2 regions of the Sanguibacter sp. Z1732 genome follow, and region 2 is predicted to be linked to the other one. Evidence: predicted binding sites of a transcription regulator. Region 2 holds the regulator's gene; the other holds the start of a gene.
What was found. Region 2 encodes HrcA, which represses chaperone genes, less so after heat shock. Its sites were predicted from a motif close to TTNGCACTCGNNNNNNNCGAGTGCNAA; they were not measured.
Positions count from the first base shown of each region.

Region 1: a site for HrcA is predicted at 4,523-4,549, ahead of groL (chaperonin GroEL). Genes of this name have one in related genera too.

Region 1 is NZ_CP194857.1:2,060,168-2,067,157, reverse strand. Features, by position in the region: gene ACRRRO_RS10990 (DUF222 domain-containing protein) at 1-1,253, shown strand, start outside; gene ACRRRO_RS10985 (hypothetical protein) at 1,254-1,547, shown strand; partial or broken gene ACRRRO_RS10980 (DUF4031 domain-containing protein) at 1,618-2,582, shown strand; gene groL (chaperonin GroEL) at 2,745-4,373, opposite strand; gene ACRRRO_RS10970 (phytoene desaturase family protein) at 4,706-6,190, opposite strand; gene ACRRRO_RS10965 (glycoside hydrolase family 15) at 6,438-6,990, shown strand, end outside.
Region 2 is NZ_CP194857.1:3,105,174-3,112,163, forward strand. Features, by position in the region: gene hemW (radical SAM family heme chaperone HemW) at 1-201, shown strand, start outside; gene ACRRRO_RS16285 (hypothetical protein) at 287-991, shown strand; partial or broken gene ACRRRO_RS16290 (DUF3097 domain-containing protein) at 999-1,870, opposite strand; gene hrcA (heat-inducible transcriptional repressor HrcA) at 2,056-3,084, shown strand; gene dnaJ (molecular chaperone DnaJ) at 3,109-4,227, shown strand; partial or broken gene ACRRRO_RS16305 (PhoH family protein) at 4,341-5,385, shown strand; gene ybeY (rRNA maturation RNase YbeY) at 5,382-5,867, shown strand; gene era (GTPase Era) at 5,864-6,829, shown strand; gene ACRRRO_RS16320 (alpha/beta hydrolase family protein) at 6,872-6,990, shown strand, end outside.

The DNA.
Region 1 (6,990 bases), 1.0 Mb from region 2:
GGTGGTGGCGGGTGGGTGAGTCCGATCTGGGCGAGGCGCTGGCGCAGGCGGGTCGGATCCGCCACGAGGTGGCCCGGTTGGAGGCACACGCCGTGGCCGAAGCGATCTCTCGCGGGTTGCCGGCAGGCCAGGGAATGACGGCGGTGGACTACCTGGTCAAGGTGGCGAGCCGGTACGCTCCGGCGCCACCGCGGGGGCAAGCGATCCACACCGCGCGCATCGCCGAAACGATCAACAATCCCTCACCCGGTGTGGAGAACACCCTTGCCGGGTTCGATGCCGGGCTGATCAGCACCTCCAAGGTCTCCGCGATCATTCAGTTCCACGACGAGGTGGAACCGATCTCCGACGTCGAGGCGCTTGCCACCACGATGAAGACGATCAATGAAGGCGCAGCCGATCAGGTCGAACATTCGGACCCGAAGAACGACAAGAACGACGAAAACCACGCCGGGGGCGACGACGGGGATGCCGCCGAAGGGGGGACACCGGTGCGCCGGTGCGGGTGGACCGACCGGCAGTTGTCGCTCCTGCTGCGCCGGGCACGGCGAACCATCAAACCACCCAAGGACTTGGAAGCCGAAGAGAACGGGCAACGGATCCGGCGAGCCCTCTACACCCTGCCCGCAGCCGGCGGGATGACCGAGTACCGGGTCTTCCTCGACCCTGAAGGGGCGGCCATCATCGACGCCACCTTGTCAGCGCTGTCCAAACCGCAGCCGGCCGAGGACGGCACCCCCGATCCGCGCAGCGCACCCCGCCGCCGGGCCGACGCCCTGGTCACCATCATCCAACGGGGCGTAGCCGCCCCCGAGGGAACCCCCCAGACCACCAAGGCCCAAGTATTCATCACCATCCCCCTAAGTGACCTACAGTCCAAGACCAACGGCGCCGGCATCACGATGACCGGGCAGGTGCTCTCCCCTGAAACCGTGCGGCGCATGGCCTGCGATGCCTCGATCATCCCCGCGGTGCTGGGCACCGAGGGCGAAATCCTCGATCAGGGCCGTGATGAGCGCCTGTTCACCCGCGCCCAACAGCGAGCCCTGTGGCATCGCGATAAGGGGTGTTCGTTCCCCGGCTGCACGATCCCTGCTCAATGGTGCCAAGCCCATCACGTCCAGTTCTGGGCCCACGGCGGACCCACCGACCTGGACAACGGAGCCCTGCTGTGCCAACGCCACCACACCCACGTGCACAGCAATGGTCTGACCGCCACCGTCACACCCACCGGGGTCACCTGGCATACCTGAATGCCCCGCCCCACACCCGGCCACTACGGCCGGGCCCGTGGCATGCCAGGGGGACGTCCGGCTGATGGGGTGCTCGTACCCCTGGCCGACACCGGCCACAGTGCGCTGGATACCCACGGTCTGGCCGTGCTGCGGGCGATCGAGGCGGTGCGCTACGGCGACTATCGAGCGCTTGCGAACGGCACCGCACTGGCGGAGTTGAGACGGCTCGGGGGCTCCCGCCACCTGTCGACGGCATTGCGGCTGGGCCTGCGCGCTGAGGGGCTGCTGCCGGGGTCTGCCCGGCGGGCGTAGAGCGGCGGGCGTAGAGCGGCGGGGCGTAGCGGGGCACACCCCTCCTCCGGCGCGGACTTAGGCTGAAGGGGTGGCTATCCTCATCGATCCGCCCACCTGGCCGGCCCACGGCACGGTGTTCGCTCACCTCTGGTCTCCGATCAGTCCCTGGAGGAACTGCACGACTTCGCCACCCGTGCCGGCCTTCCCGAGCAGGCCTTCGACATGGACCACTACGACGTGCCCGCCCACCGTTATGACGACCTGGTGGCCCGGGGCGCGATCGCGGTCAGTGGGCGCGAGTTGATCCGCCGGCTACGGAACTCCGGCCTGCGGATTCCGGCGCGCGACCGCCCCGAGACGCTGCGTCGCGTGCTGAGCGCGTTCTGGGGCAGCACGGTCGAACGCTGGCAGGACAGGCCCGACGACGACGTAACTCACCGTGGCGCGTCAGGTCCAGTACCGGCGGCAGTTGCCCTGGGCGCGGATCTGATCGAACGCTGGGCGCAGCCGCACCGGCGCTATCACGACCTGCGCCATCTACGTGATGTGCTCGCGGCCCTGGACCTGCTGTGCGACCCGGATCCTGCCCCGCTGCCAGTGGTGCTGGCCGCCTGGTTCCACGACGCGGTCTACGACGGTGTCCCCGGTGAGGACGAGCAGGCCAGCGCCGACCTGGCCCGCGCCGAACTCGGGCCCGAGGCGCTGGGTCCCGAGGCCCTCCCGAGCGACCGCATCGAGGAAGTCGCCCGACTGGTACTCCTCACCCGCACCCACTCCCCCGAACCGGGTGACCACCACGGCGCACTGCTCTGCGATGCCGACTTGGCCGTCCTCGCCCGCGAGGCGACCGGATACCGGCGCTACGCCCGCGACGTGCGCGCGGAGTACTCCCACGTGCCGCACGCCGACTTCATCAAGGGGCGCACCGCCGTCGTCCGCCATCTGCTGGAACTGGAGCCCCTCTACCGCACTGACCGAGGCCGGGAGTTGTGGCAGGAGGCGGCCCGGGCGAACCTGCGCGCCGAACTGGCCACCCTCACCTCCACGCCCTGAGCACAGCACCCCCTGTGCGCGACCCCCGTGCGCGAGTCCGCTCAATGTCGCGTCGATCCTGGCCAGCAACGATCCCGTCAGAAACCACAACGGCCCCCGATCCACGAGGGATCGGGGGCCGTGTGTGTTTCAGCTGGTCAGCCGAGCATCTGATCGGTCAGATCAGAAGCCCATGCCGCCCATGTCCGGCTCGCCACCGCCGGCCGGGGCCGAGGGCGGCTCCGGCTTGTCGGCCACGATGGCCTCGGTGGTGAGGAACAGACCGGCGATCGAGGAGGCGTTCTGCAGTGCAGAGCGGGTCACCTTGACCGGGTCGGCGATGCCTGCGGCGAGCAGGTCCTCGTACTCACCGGTGGCGGCGTTCAGGCCGTGGTTGTTCTCCAACCCACGCACCCGCTCCACCACGACGCCGCCCTCGAGGCCGGCGTTCACGGCGATCTGCTTCAGCGGCGCGTCCACGGCCACCTTGACGATGTTCGCCCCGGTCGCCTCGTCCGCTTCGAGGGTCAGGCCCTCGAACGCCCGGGCGGCGGCCTGGATCAGGGCCACGCCACCACCGGCGACGATGCCCTCTTCCACAGCAGCCTTGGCGTTACGCACGGCGTCCTCGATGCGGTGCTTGCGCTCCTTGAGCTCCACCTCCGTGGCGGCACCCGCACGGATGACGGCCACACCACCGGCGAGCTTGGCCAGGCGCTCCTGGAGCTTCTCGCGGTCGTAGTCGGAGTCGGAGTTCTCGATCTCGGCGCGGATCTGGTTGACCCGGCCCTCGATCGCGTCGGCCTCGCCGGCACCCTCGACGATCGTGGTCTCGTCCTTGGTGACAACCACCTTGCGGGCCTGGCCCAGCATGTCCAGGGTGGCGTTCTCCAGGGACAGACCCACGGTCTCGGAGATGACCTGACCACCGGTGAGGATGGCCATGTCGTTCAGCATCGCCTTGCGGCGGTCACCGAAGCCGGGGGCCTTGACGGCCACGGACTTGAAGGTGCCACGGATCTTGTTCACCACCAGGGTCGCCAGGGCTTCGCCCTCGACGTCCTCGGAGATGATGATCAGCGGCTTGCCGGACTGGATGACCTTCTCCAGCAGCGGCAGCAGGTCCTTGACGTTGGTGATCTTGGACTCCACCAGCAGCACGTAGGCGTCCTCGAGGACGGCCTCCTGACGCTCCTGGTCGGTCACGAAGTATGCGGACAGGAAGCCCTTGTCGAAGCGCATACCCTCGGTCAGCTCGAGCTCCAGGCCCAGGGCCTGGGACTCCTCGACGGTGATGACACCCTCGTTGCCGACCTTGTCCATGGCCTCGGCGATCAGTTCACCGATGGCCGGGTCACCGGCGGAGATCCCCGCGGTGGCGGCGATCTGCTCCTTGGTCTCGATCTCGGTGGCGTTGCTGAGCAGCGACTCGGTCACGGCCTCAACGGCCTTCTCGATGCCGCGCTTCAGCGCGATCGGGTTGGCACCGGCGGCCACGTTGCGCAGGCCCTCGCGCACGAGCGCCTGGGCGAGCACGGTGGCGGTGGTGGTGCCGTCGCCGGCCACGTCATCGGTCTTCTTGGCGACCTCCTTGACGAGTTCAGCGCCGATCTTCTCGTACGGCTCGTCGAGCTCGATCTCCTTGGCGATGGACACGCCGTCGTTGGTGATCGTGGGGGCGCCCCACTTCTTCTCCAGAACGACGTTGCGGCCCCTGGGGCCGAGGGTGACCTTCACGGTATCGGCGAGGACGTTCAGTCCACGCTCCATACCGCGACGAGCCTCCTCGTCGAAAGCAATCATCTTTGCCATTCGGGTTTAATCCTCCTGCTGGCGGACGAAAGCCGGTTCGACGCCCGCGACGGACGATGCCCCGACATGCGTTCACGTCACGCATCCCGCGGCACCTCGTCTTACCGGCCACAGTTGTCACTCTCAGGTCGAGAGTGCTAACGCCATTATTGGCACTCTAGGGGTGAGAGTGCAAGCAGGATCGACGACGACGCAGGCCTTCGGTGCGGTATCTCACCTTTGGTCACACGCTCATCACGGCTGCTGCCGGGCTCGCTCTGCGCGGATCGTGCCGCCGTCTTGGACGAAATCGACGGGGCGAAGGGCACCCACTGGTTGCTGGGCCGGGTCTCTCACCGCGGCCCGAGACCGGGCATCTGATGGATCCCGAAGCGTTCCCGCAGCGCCCACCGGGCGCCATGGTGGCCGCACATCCCGTGAACCCCGGGGGCCGGTGGGGTGGCGGCTGAGCACAGATACACCCCGGGGATGCCCGCACGGTAGGGGTTGAGGCTTGTCAGGGGGGCACCGAGGATGCGGCGCAGATCCAGGGCACCGTTGCTGATGTCCCCGCCGACGTAGTTGGCGTTCGTCCGGCTCATCTGCGCCGCTGGGGTGCACCGGGCATCGACGACCACATCCCGGAAGCCCGGAGCGAACCGTTCGATCTGCGCCGTGACCGCTTCGGTGACGTCCGCCGTCGATCCGGCGGGCACGTGCGCGTAGGTCCACAGCGGCCGCAGTCCGTCCCGGCTGCGCGCGGGGTCAGCGACGGCGGGGTCGCTGAGCAGCACCATCGGCTGCTCAGCGTGTGCGCCGGCGGCCACCTGGGCCTCGGCGCGCACCATGTCCGCCCGCGAGCCGCCCACGTGCACGGTCCCGGCCCGCCCCACCGGGGCATCGCGCCAGGGCACCGGTTCGGAGAGCACGAAGTCGACCTTGGCGGCGGCATTGCCGTGCCGGTACCGGCGCAACCGGGTGGCGGTGCGGGGTGGGAGCCGGTCCCCCCAGATCCGCGCGATCGCGCCAGGTGTGGTGTCGAAGAGGTAGGACCGGGCACGTGGCAGTTGCCGGTAATCCTGGATCAGCGTGTCGGTGTGGATGGTCGCACCGTGGCTACGCAGATCCGCCACCATCGCGTTGGCGATCGCTCGGGACCCGCCCACCGGGAGCGCCCACCCGGAGGTGTGTGCCAGCAGGCCGAGCAGCAGTCCGAGGCCGGCGGGCGCAAGCCCGGGCATCCCGGCGATGCCGTGGGCGGCCACCCCGGTAAACAGGGCCGGGGCGGCGTCTGCCCGGAATCGGGTGTTCCATAGCGGGCTGCCCTGTTCCAGAACGCGCAGGCCGTAGTGCAGCGCGCCGAGGAGCCCGCTGGGGTTGCGCAGCGCGGCGGGGATGGCGCGCATGTCGGCCAGTCCGATCCCGAGGACCGCGGGCTCGTGCTGTACCAAGGGGCCGAACAGCGACCGCCAGGCGCCGCCGTCGGCCCCCAGGGCTGCTGCGGTGCGCTCCAGGTCGGTGTAGGCGAGGGCGGCGGGTTGGTCGTCGAGGGGCTGGGCGTAGGCAATCTCGGGGACGGTGAACTGCACCCCACGGGCCGGCAGGTCGAACTCGGCGAAGAACGGGCTGGCCAGGGCCAGGGGGTGCACCGCGGAGCAGATGTCGTGCTGCAGGTTGCCGGCCAGGCCAAGGTTCTCGGTACGCGCGCCCCCGCCGAGGGTGGGCTCGGCTTCGTACAGGTGCACATCCAGTCCGGCGCGGGCCATCGTGACCGCGGCGGCCAGGCCGTTCGGCCCGGAACCGACCACGACGACGTCGGTTACCGCTCGCTCGCCCATCGCCCTCCTACCGCTTCGGCCTTCGCTGGTGCCACTTCTTGGACAGCCGTCTGACCACCGCCCCGACCGACTCTCCGACCATCGCAGCATCCCACCTCGCCCCCACCCGCCGCACGTGCGCCCTGTGGGGCCGCACCCCCTCCGCAGCCCACCCCGCCGCACCTGCGCCCTGTGGCCAGCCGGCGATCCGGGCCGCACCCCCTCCGCAGCCCACCCGCTCGAGCGCTTCTCGTAGGATCGGGCGACCATGCACCGTCGCCCACTCATCGTCCTCACCGCAGTGGTCCTGGCCGCTCTGCTGACCGGGATGGCGCTCGCGCGGACCGACCTGTGGGACCCACGACGCATCGATGAGGTGGATCCCTACGCCTGGGGCGTGCAGGTGCGCCCCGACGGTGAACGGGCCGTGATCCTGCCCGGCGCCGAGGTCTCCTACCTGCGCGGCAGCCGGGTCCTCGCCCCCACTCCGGATACCTCCGCGGGACAGCACCGGGACGCGCACGAACGAGCCCAGGCGGACCGCGACTGGCTCGCCGCCGGATCGGTTCCCGGCACCGGAAGCGCCTACGAGGAGATGGTCACCGGCGCACTGCTGGACATCCGTGCCCTGACCCTCGACGACGGCGCCGCCCTTGCCGGGTACAACCCGAACTGGCGGTACGTGTGGCCGCGGGATGCCTCCTTCATCGCCGCCGCGCTGGCCGGCGCCGGGCACCCCCGGGACGCGGTGGAGGTGCTGGCCTTCCTGCAGCGCGTGCAACACCCCGACGGCACCTTCGAGGCCCGCTATCTCCCCGACG
Region 2 (6,990 bases):
TCCGCTCCCCAGCGCCGGGCCGAGGAGGTCCTGCTGGGGGTGCGTCTGGCCCAGGGCTTCCCGGTGACCGATAGCGCGGTGCTGGAGGGGCTGGTGGCCGAGGGCCTCGCCCAGAAACTCCCGGCGCGCCAGGGGATGCTCGTCCTGACCGTGCGGGGCCGGCTGCTGGCCGACTCGGTGGTGCATCGCGTGCTGGGCTGAGGGGCACGCCTGGGACGAACTGCGCCGCAGTGATGCCGCCGGGGTGGCCTATTCTGGCCATGACCAGCGACGACAGGTGGGTGGGATGACTCAGGAAGCGCCGACGCCGGCCGATCCGGTCGAGCCGGCCGAGCGGTCGACGAACCAGCCGGGTGTGCCGCCGACGCAACCGTCGGCCGGGCAGCCGGCCGGGCCCACCGCACCGACCGCGCCGACCCCCACCACTCCTCCACCCGGTGCCGGCACCGGGGAACCGGGCGAGCCGGGAGGGCCCTGGCCCGTCGGCGACTACGCTGCCGCCCCGCCGCTGCGCTCGGCCTACCCCACCGCCGCCGAGGGCGGTTTCCGGATCGATCCGGTGCAACCGCCCGAGGCCGGCGAGTCGCCCGGTCCCGGCTACGCCGGCGACGACCAGACGTTGGCGCCCGGACCCGGTGAGGCAACGACCGGCGTCATCGGCGCACCGTCCCGGCCCGATGGCGCACCCGGTGACGCGGGCGCTGCCCAACCCTCCGGTGCGGATCAGGAACGGTCCGGTCCGGAAGTCCCGGAGCAAGCGGCGTGGATGCTGATGCCGATCCTGATCGGGCTGGTCCTGGGCCTGGCCGCGATCGTGGGGCTGGGCGCGTGGCCCCCGGTGGTCTCGGCGGCCATCGTGGTGCTGATCGCGGCGGCCGCCGTGCTGAGTTGGCAGGCCGGTGCGGTGGTGCGGCGCAGCGTGCTGATCGCCGCGGCGGGCCCGGCCGGGGTGCTGATCGGCTACTGGGTGTTCACCCTGTTCCGCGGCTGAGCGCCCGTCATTGGGGACCTGCGCTGACGAAGTCGACCAGTTCCTCCACCCGGCCCAGCAGTGCCGGCTCCAGGTCCTGGTAGGACCGCACCCGGCCCAGGATGCGTTTCCAGCCAGCGCGACATCGGCCTGGGTCTCGGCCGGCCAACCCAGTGCCGTCAGGGTGCCGACCTTGATGTCGACGCCCCGTGGCACCGAGGGCCACTGGGTCAGCCCGAGCCGGGCGGGCTTGACCGCCTGCCACACGTCCACGTACGGGTGCCCCAGCACCAGCAGGTTCTGCGCGCCGCATGCGCGCATCGCCTCGGCCGCTATCCGGGACTCCTTCGATCCCGGCACCAGATGGTCCACCAGCACCCCCAGGCGCCGGTGCGGACCGGGCGCGAAGTCGGCTGCGGCGCGGGCAAGGTGATCCACGCCGTCGAGCATCTCCACGACGACTCCCTCCAGGCGCAGGTCCTCGCCCCAGACCTTCTCGATCAGTTCAGCGTCGTGGCGTCCCTCCACCCAGATCCGGGAAGCCCGGGCCACCCGAGCCCGGGCGCCGGTCACGGCGCGAGAACCCGAGGCGGTGCGGGCCCGGGTAGTCCGAGCACTGGCCGGTGGGAGGACCAGGTGCACCGGCTTACCGTCCACCCAGAACCCGGGCCCGAGCCGGAACGCCCGCTCCTTCTCGTGCCGGTCGGCCAGTACCACCACGACCATCCCGCCGGACTTCTCCACCCGCACCACCGCACCGGTGAAGCCTGTCTCGGCGTCCTCCACCACCAGGCCCACCTGGGCCGGGACCTTGGGCACCGGTGCGGCGACCGGGTGGGGGTCGGCGGAGAGCACGTCGGTGCCGTAACGATCGAATCCTGGATACTGCGAAGGGCTCATCCGGGTGAGGCTACGCACATCGCTGGGGTATTCGGCGCAGCGACGCGTAGAATTGGCACTCGAAACCGGTGAGTGCTGATCCACACTGCCGCCGGTGGCGGTCGATCACGGCACCAAGGGCCCTCGGGGCGCCGGTGCCGACCATGAGGCGCATGATGAGGGACCACGCGGAGAGGAGGCCCGGGATGAGTTCGGAACGTCAACTGGAGGTACTGCGCGCGATCGTGCAGGACTACGTGCGATCCCGTGAGCCGGTCGGGTCCCGCAACCTCGTGGAACGGCACAACCTCGGCGTGTCACCGGCGACGATCCGCAATGACATGGCGGCGCTGGAGGACGGTGGCTACATCGCCCAGCCGCACACCTCGGCCGGCCGGATCCCCACCGACAAGGGTTACCGGTTCTTCGTGGATCAGATCGCCGCGCTCAAGCCCCTATCGGTGGCTGAGCGCCGTGCCATCGCCGGTTTCCTCGAGGGCGCGGTGGACCTCGACGACGTGCTGGAGCGCAGCGTGCGACTGCTCGCCCAGTTCACCCAGCAGGTGGCCGTGGTGCAATACCCCTCTCTGCGCCGGTCGGCCCTGCGCCACGTCGAACTGATCCCCGTCTCGGCTACCCGGTTGATGGTGGTCATCATCACCGACACCGGGCGCGTGGAACAGCGCATGGTGGCGATGCCCGAGGCGATGGATGCGGCGGTGCTCGGGGAACTGCGGGCCCGGATCAACGCCCTGGGTGCCGGCCGGGAACTGCCCGGGCTGCGCAGCGCACTGACCGATCTGGAGAACGTCTTCGACCCCGAGGAGCGGGCCATGGTCGCCGAGGTGGTGAGCGCGGTGCTGGATACCGTCGGGGAGGACGTCGAGGATCGGATCGTGATGGCCGGGACGGCGAACCTGGCCCGATCCGACACCGACTTCACCCGCACCATCTCACCGGTCCTGGAGGCACTGGAGGAGCAGGTGGTGCTGTTGCGGTTGCTCTCGGAGATGGCCGAGGACGCCTCCGGTGCCTCGCCGGCGGTACGGATCGGTCGCGAGACCTCCTCCGAGCACCTGTCCGAGACCTCCGTGGTCGCGGGGGGTTACGGTGGGACCGGAAGCCAGGCGATCGCCCAGGTGGGGGTCCTGGGCCCGACCCGCATGGATTACCCCACCACGATGGCCACGGTCCGCGCCGTGGCGCGTTACCTGTCCAGGATCCTGTCCGCCTGAGTCGATGAGTCAAGAAAGCGATCAGTGAGCGACTACTACGCCGTTCTCGGTGTCGAACGCGACGCCAGTACCGAGGAGATCAAGCGCGCCTACCGTAAGTTGGCGCGCCAGCACCATCCCGACGTGGCCGGAGCGGATGGTGCCGAGAAGTTCAAGGACATCGCCGCCGCCCATGACGTGCTGTCCAATCCGGACAAGCGTCGCCAGTACGACGCCGGCGGACTGGGTGGGATGAACGGCGGTGGCGGTGGGGACTTCCCGTTCTCCGACATCTTCGACTTCTTCTCCGCCGCTGCCGGTGGCGGCGGCCAGCGTGGCCCCACCCCGCGGGCCCGGCGCGGCCAGGACGCGCTGCTGCGGGTCACCGTCACGCTGGAGGAGGCCACCTTCGGGGTGACCAAGGACCTCGAGGTGGACACCGCCGTGGTCTGTCAAACCTGCCACGGCACCTGCTGTGCGCCCGGGACGGGTCCGCGCACCTGTGACATGTGCGGGGGCCGCGGTTCGGTGCAGCGGGTAGCCCGCTCCTTCCTCGGCAATGTGATGACCAGCCAGGCGTGCGCGGCCTGCCAGGGCTTCGGCTCCGTGATCGAGCACCCGTGCGCCGAGTGCTCCGGCGAGGGTCGCGTCCGCTCCCGCCGCACCATCAACATCAACATCCCCGCCGGGGTGGACGAGGGCACCCGGATCAAACTCACCGGTCAGGGTGAGACCGGTCCGGGCGGTGGACCCCCTGGTGACCTGTACGTGGAGATCCGGGAGAAGTCCCACCCGACGTTCACCCGCCGCGGCAACGATCTGCACTGCACGGTGGAACTGCCGATGACGGCCGCGGCGCTGGGCACGGTGCTGACCATCGAGACCCTCGACGGCGACCAGGACATCGACGTGCGTGCCGGCACCCAGCCCGAGGAGGTCCTGACCCTGCGCGGACTGGGCGTGGGTGTGCTCAGCAGTGGTGGCCGCCGCGGTGACCTGCACGTACACATCCAGGTCAGGGTGCCCACCGGGCTGGACGAGACCCAGGAGGGGCTACTCAAGGACCTGGCCGCCGAGCGCGGTGAGGAACGCCCGCAGGGGCGGCTGGCCCCGGCCGGCTCCGGGATGTTCTCACGGCTGCGGGACCGCTTCTCCGGACGCTGACCCGAGGGCCAGACCACGGCCGGATCGGTCGATCTCGTAGACTCCGCAGTGTCCGGTCCCCACGATGTGTGGACCCCGTCCGAGCAAGGAGACCCTGGGCGACGGCCCGGCCCATGACCGATCCCACCCTTGAACCGCAACCCGGCCATGTCCGCGAGGAGGTCACCGTACCGGCGCACGTCCCGATGGTGGCCCTGCTCGGTCAGCGAGATGAGGTGCTCCGTGCCGTGGAGGAGGGGTTCCCCGGCCTCGATGTGCACGTGCGCGGGAACCAGATCGCGCTCAGTGGCCCCAAGGGCGATGTGGACCTGGCCAAGCGGCTCATCGATGAACTGACGCAGATCGCCTCCTCGGCCCAGCCGCTCACCGCCGACGCGGTGGGAGCGGGCAATCACGATCCTGACCGCCGCGACCATGGAACGCCCCGCCGAGGTGCTGACCATGAACATCCTGTCCAGCCGCGGGCGCACCATCCGGCCCAAGACGCTGGGACAGAAGCAGTACGTGGAGGCCATCGACGCCAACACGGTGGTGTTCGGGATCGGGCCGGCCGGCACCGGAAAGACCTACTTGGCGATGGCCAAGGCCGTCCAGGCGCTGCAGGCCAAGCAGGTGAACCGGATCGTGCTGACCCGGCCCGCGGTGGAGGCGGGGGAGCGGCTGGGATTCCTGCCCGGCAGCCTGAACGACAAGATCGACCCGTACCTGCGCCCGCTCTACGACGCCCTGCACGACATGCTTGACCCCGAGTCCATCCCGCGGCTGATGGCGGCCGGCACCATCGAGGTGGCGCCGCTGGCCTATATGCGTGGCCGTACGCTGAACGATGCCTTCATCATCCTGGACGAGGCCCAGAACACCTCCGCGGAGCAGATGAAGATGTTCCTGACCCGCCTGGGATTCGGTTCCACGATCGTGGTCACCGGTGACGTCACCCAGGTGGACCTGCCCGACGGCACCCGCTCGGGACTGCACGTGGTGCAGGAGATCCTCGACGACATCGACGACGTCGCCTTCTGCCGACTGTCCAGCAAGGACGTGGTGCGGCACCGGTTGGTGGCCGACATCATCGACGCCTACGGGCGCTATGACGAGGGCCTGCGCCGTAGCGAGATGCACCGTCGCAGCGCCCATTCCCAGGAGGGACGACGACGATGAGCACCGAGGTCGCCAACGAGTCCGCGCACGCGGTGGATGAGTCCGAGTTCGCGGCACTGGCCACCTTCGTGCTCGACGAGATGCATGTTCACCCCCAGGCCGAACTCGAGGTTCGCTTCGTCGACGCCGAGGTGATGACCGAGTTGAACGAGCGGTGGATGGACGCCACCGGGGCCACCGACGTCCTGGCCTTCCCGATGGATGAACTGCGCCCCGGTAGCCCCGGCACACCGAGTTCCGAAGGCATCCTGGGATCGGTGGTGCTGTGCCCGCAGGTGGCCATCGACCAAGCGCGCACCGCAGGACACTCCGCCGATGAGGAGATGCTTCTGCTCACCACGCACGGGATCCTGCACCTGCTCGGCTACGACCACGCCGAGCCGGAGGAGGAGAAGGAGATGTTCGCCCTGCAGCGCCGGTTGCTGCTCACCTTCCTCGGTTCACGGCCCACGGTTCCGGGCCGCTCCGAGCAGGGCTCATGACGAAGGCGGGAGAGGAGTCCGCCCGGGCGCCTCACCAGGGGCAGGGCGGGCAGCAGGCGAGTCCCGAGTACCGGGCGGGTTTCGCCTGTGTGGTGGGACGCCCGAACGCGGGCAAGTCCACGCTCACCAACGCCCTGGTGGGGCACAAGGTGGCGATCACCTCCGGACGTCCTCAGACCACCCGGCACACCATCCGCGGCATCGTGCACCGTGCGGACGGCCAACTGGTCCTGGTGGACACTCCGGGCCTGCACCGCCCTCGCACCCTGCTGGGGGAGCGCCTGAACGACCTGGTGATGCAGACCCTGTCGCAGGTGGATCTCATCGTCTTCTGTCTACCCGCCGATCAACCGATCGGGCCCGGGGACCGGTACATCGCCGCGCAGCTCGCCGATGCCACCACCCCGGTGGTGGCCGTGGTGACCAAGACCGACGTGGTCAGCAGGCCGGCGCTGACCGAGCACCTGCTTGCCGTGGCCGACCTCGGTTCGTGGGCCGACATCGTGCCGGTCTCAGCGCTGGCCAACCACCAGCTCGACGTGCTGACCGGTGTGCTGTTCTCCCACCTGCCGCCGTCGCCCCCGCTGTACCCGGACGGGGATCTGACCGACGAGCCCGACTCGGTGATGGTCGCCGAACTGGTTCGCGAGGCCGCCCTGGACGGGGTGCGCGATGAGTTGCCACACTCCCTGGCCGTGGTCGTGGAGGAGATCGTGCAACGGGACCGCCCGGCCAAGGATGGTCGCGCCCTGCTGGATGTGCGGGTGAACCTGTTCGTGGAGCGGGACTCACAGAAGGGCATCGTGATCGGTGCCAAGGGTGCGCGCCTGCGCGAGGTGGGCACCCGGGCCAGGGCCGGGATCGAGGCGCTGCTGGGTGCCGCGGTGTTCCTGGACCTACACGTGAAGGTCGCCAAGGACTGGCAGCGTGACCCCAAGCAGTTACAGCGTCTGGGCTTCTGAGTACCCGGGGGGCTCGCGTTGGTGGTGCGCAGGTGGCTTGCCGTGCTCGGGTTGGTGCTGATCCTGGGCACGATCGGCTCGTTGGCGGGGCCTCGCTGGCACCCGGAGCTGATCCAGGACCAGGTGGAGTCCCAGACCCGGGAGACCACCATCGGCTCCGA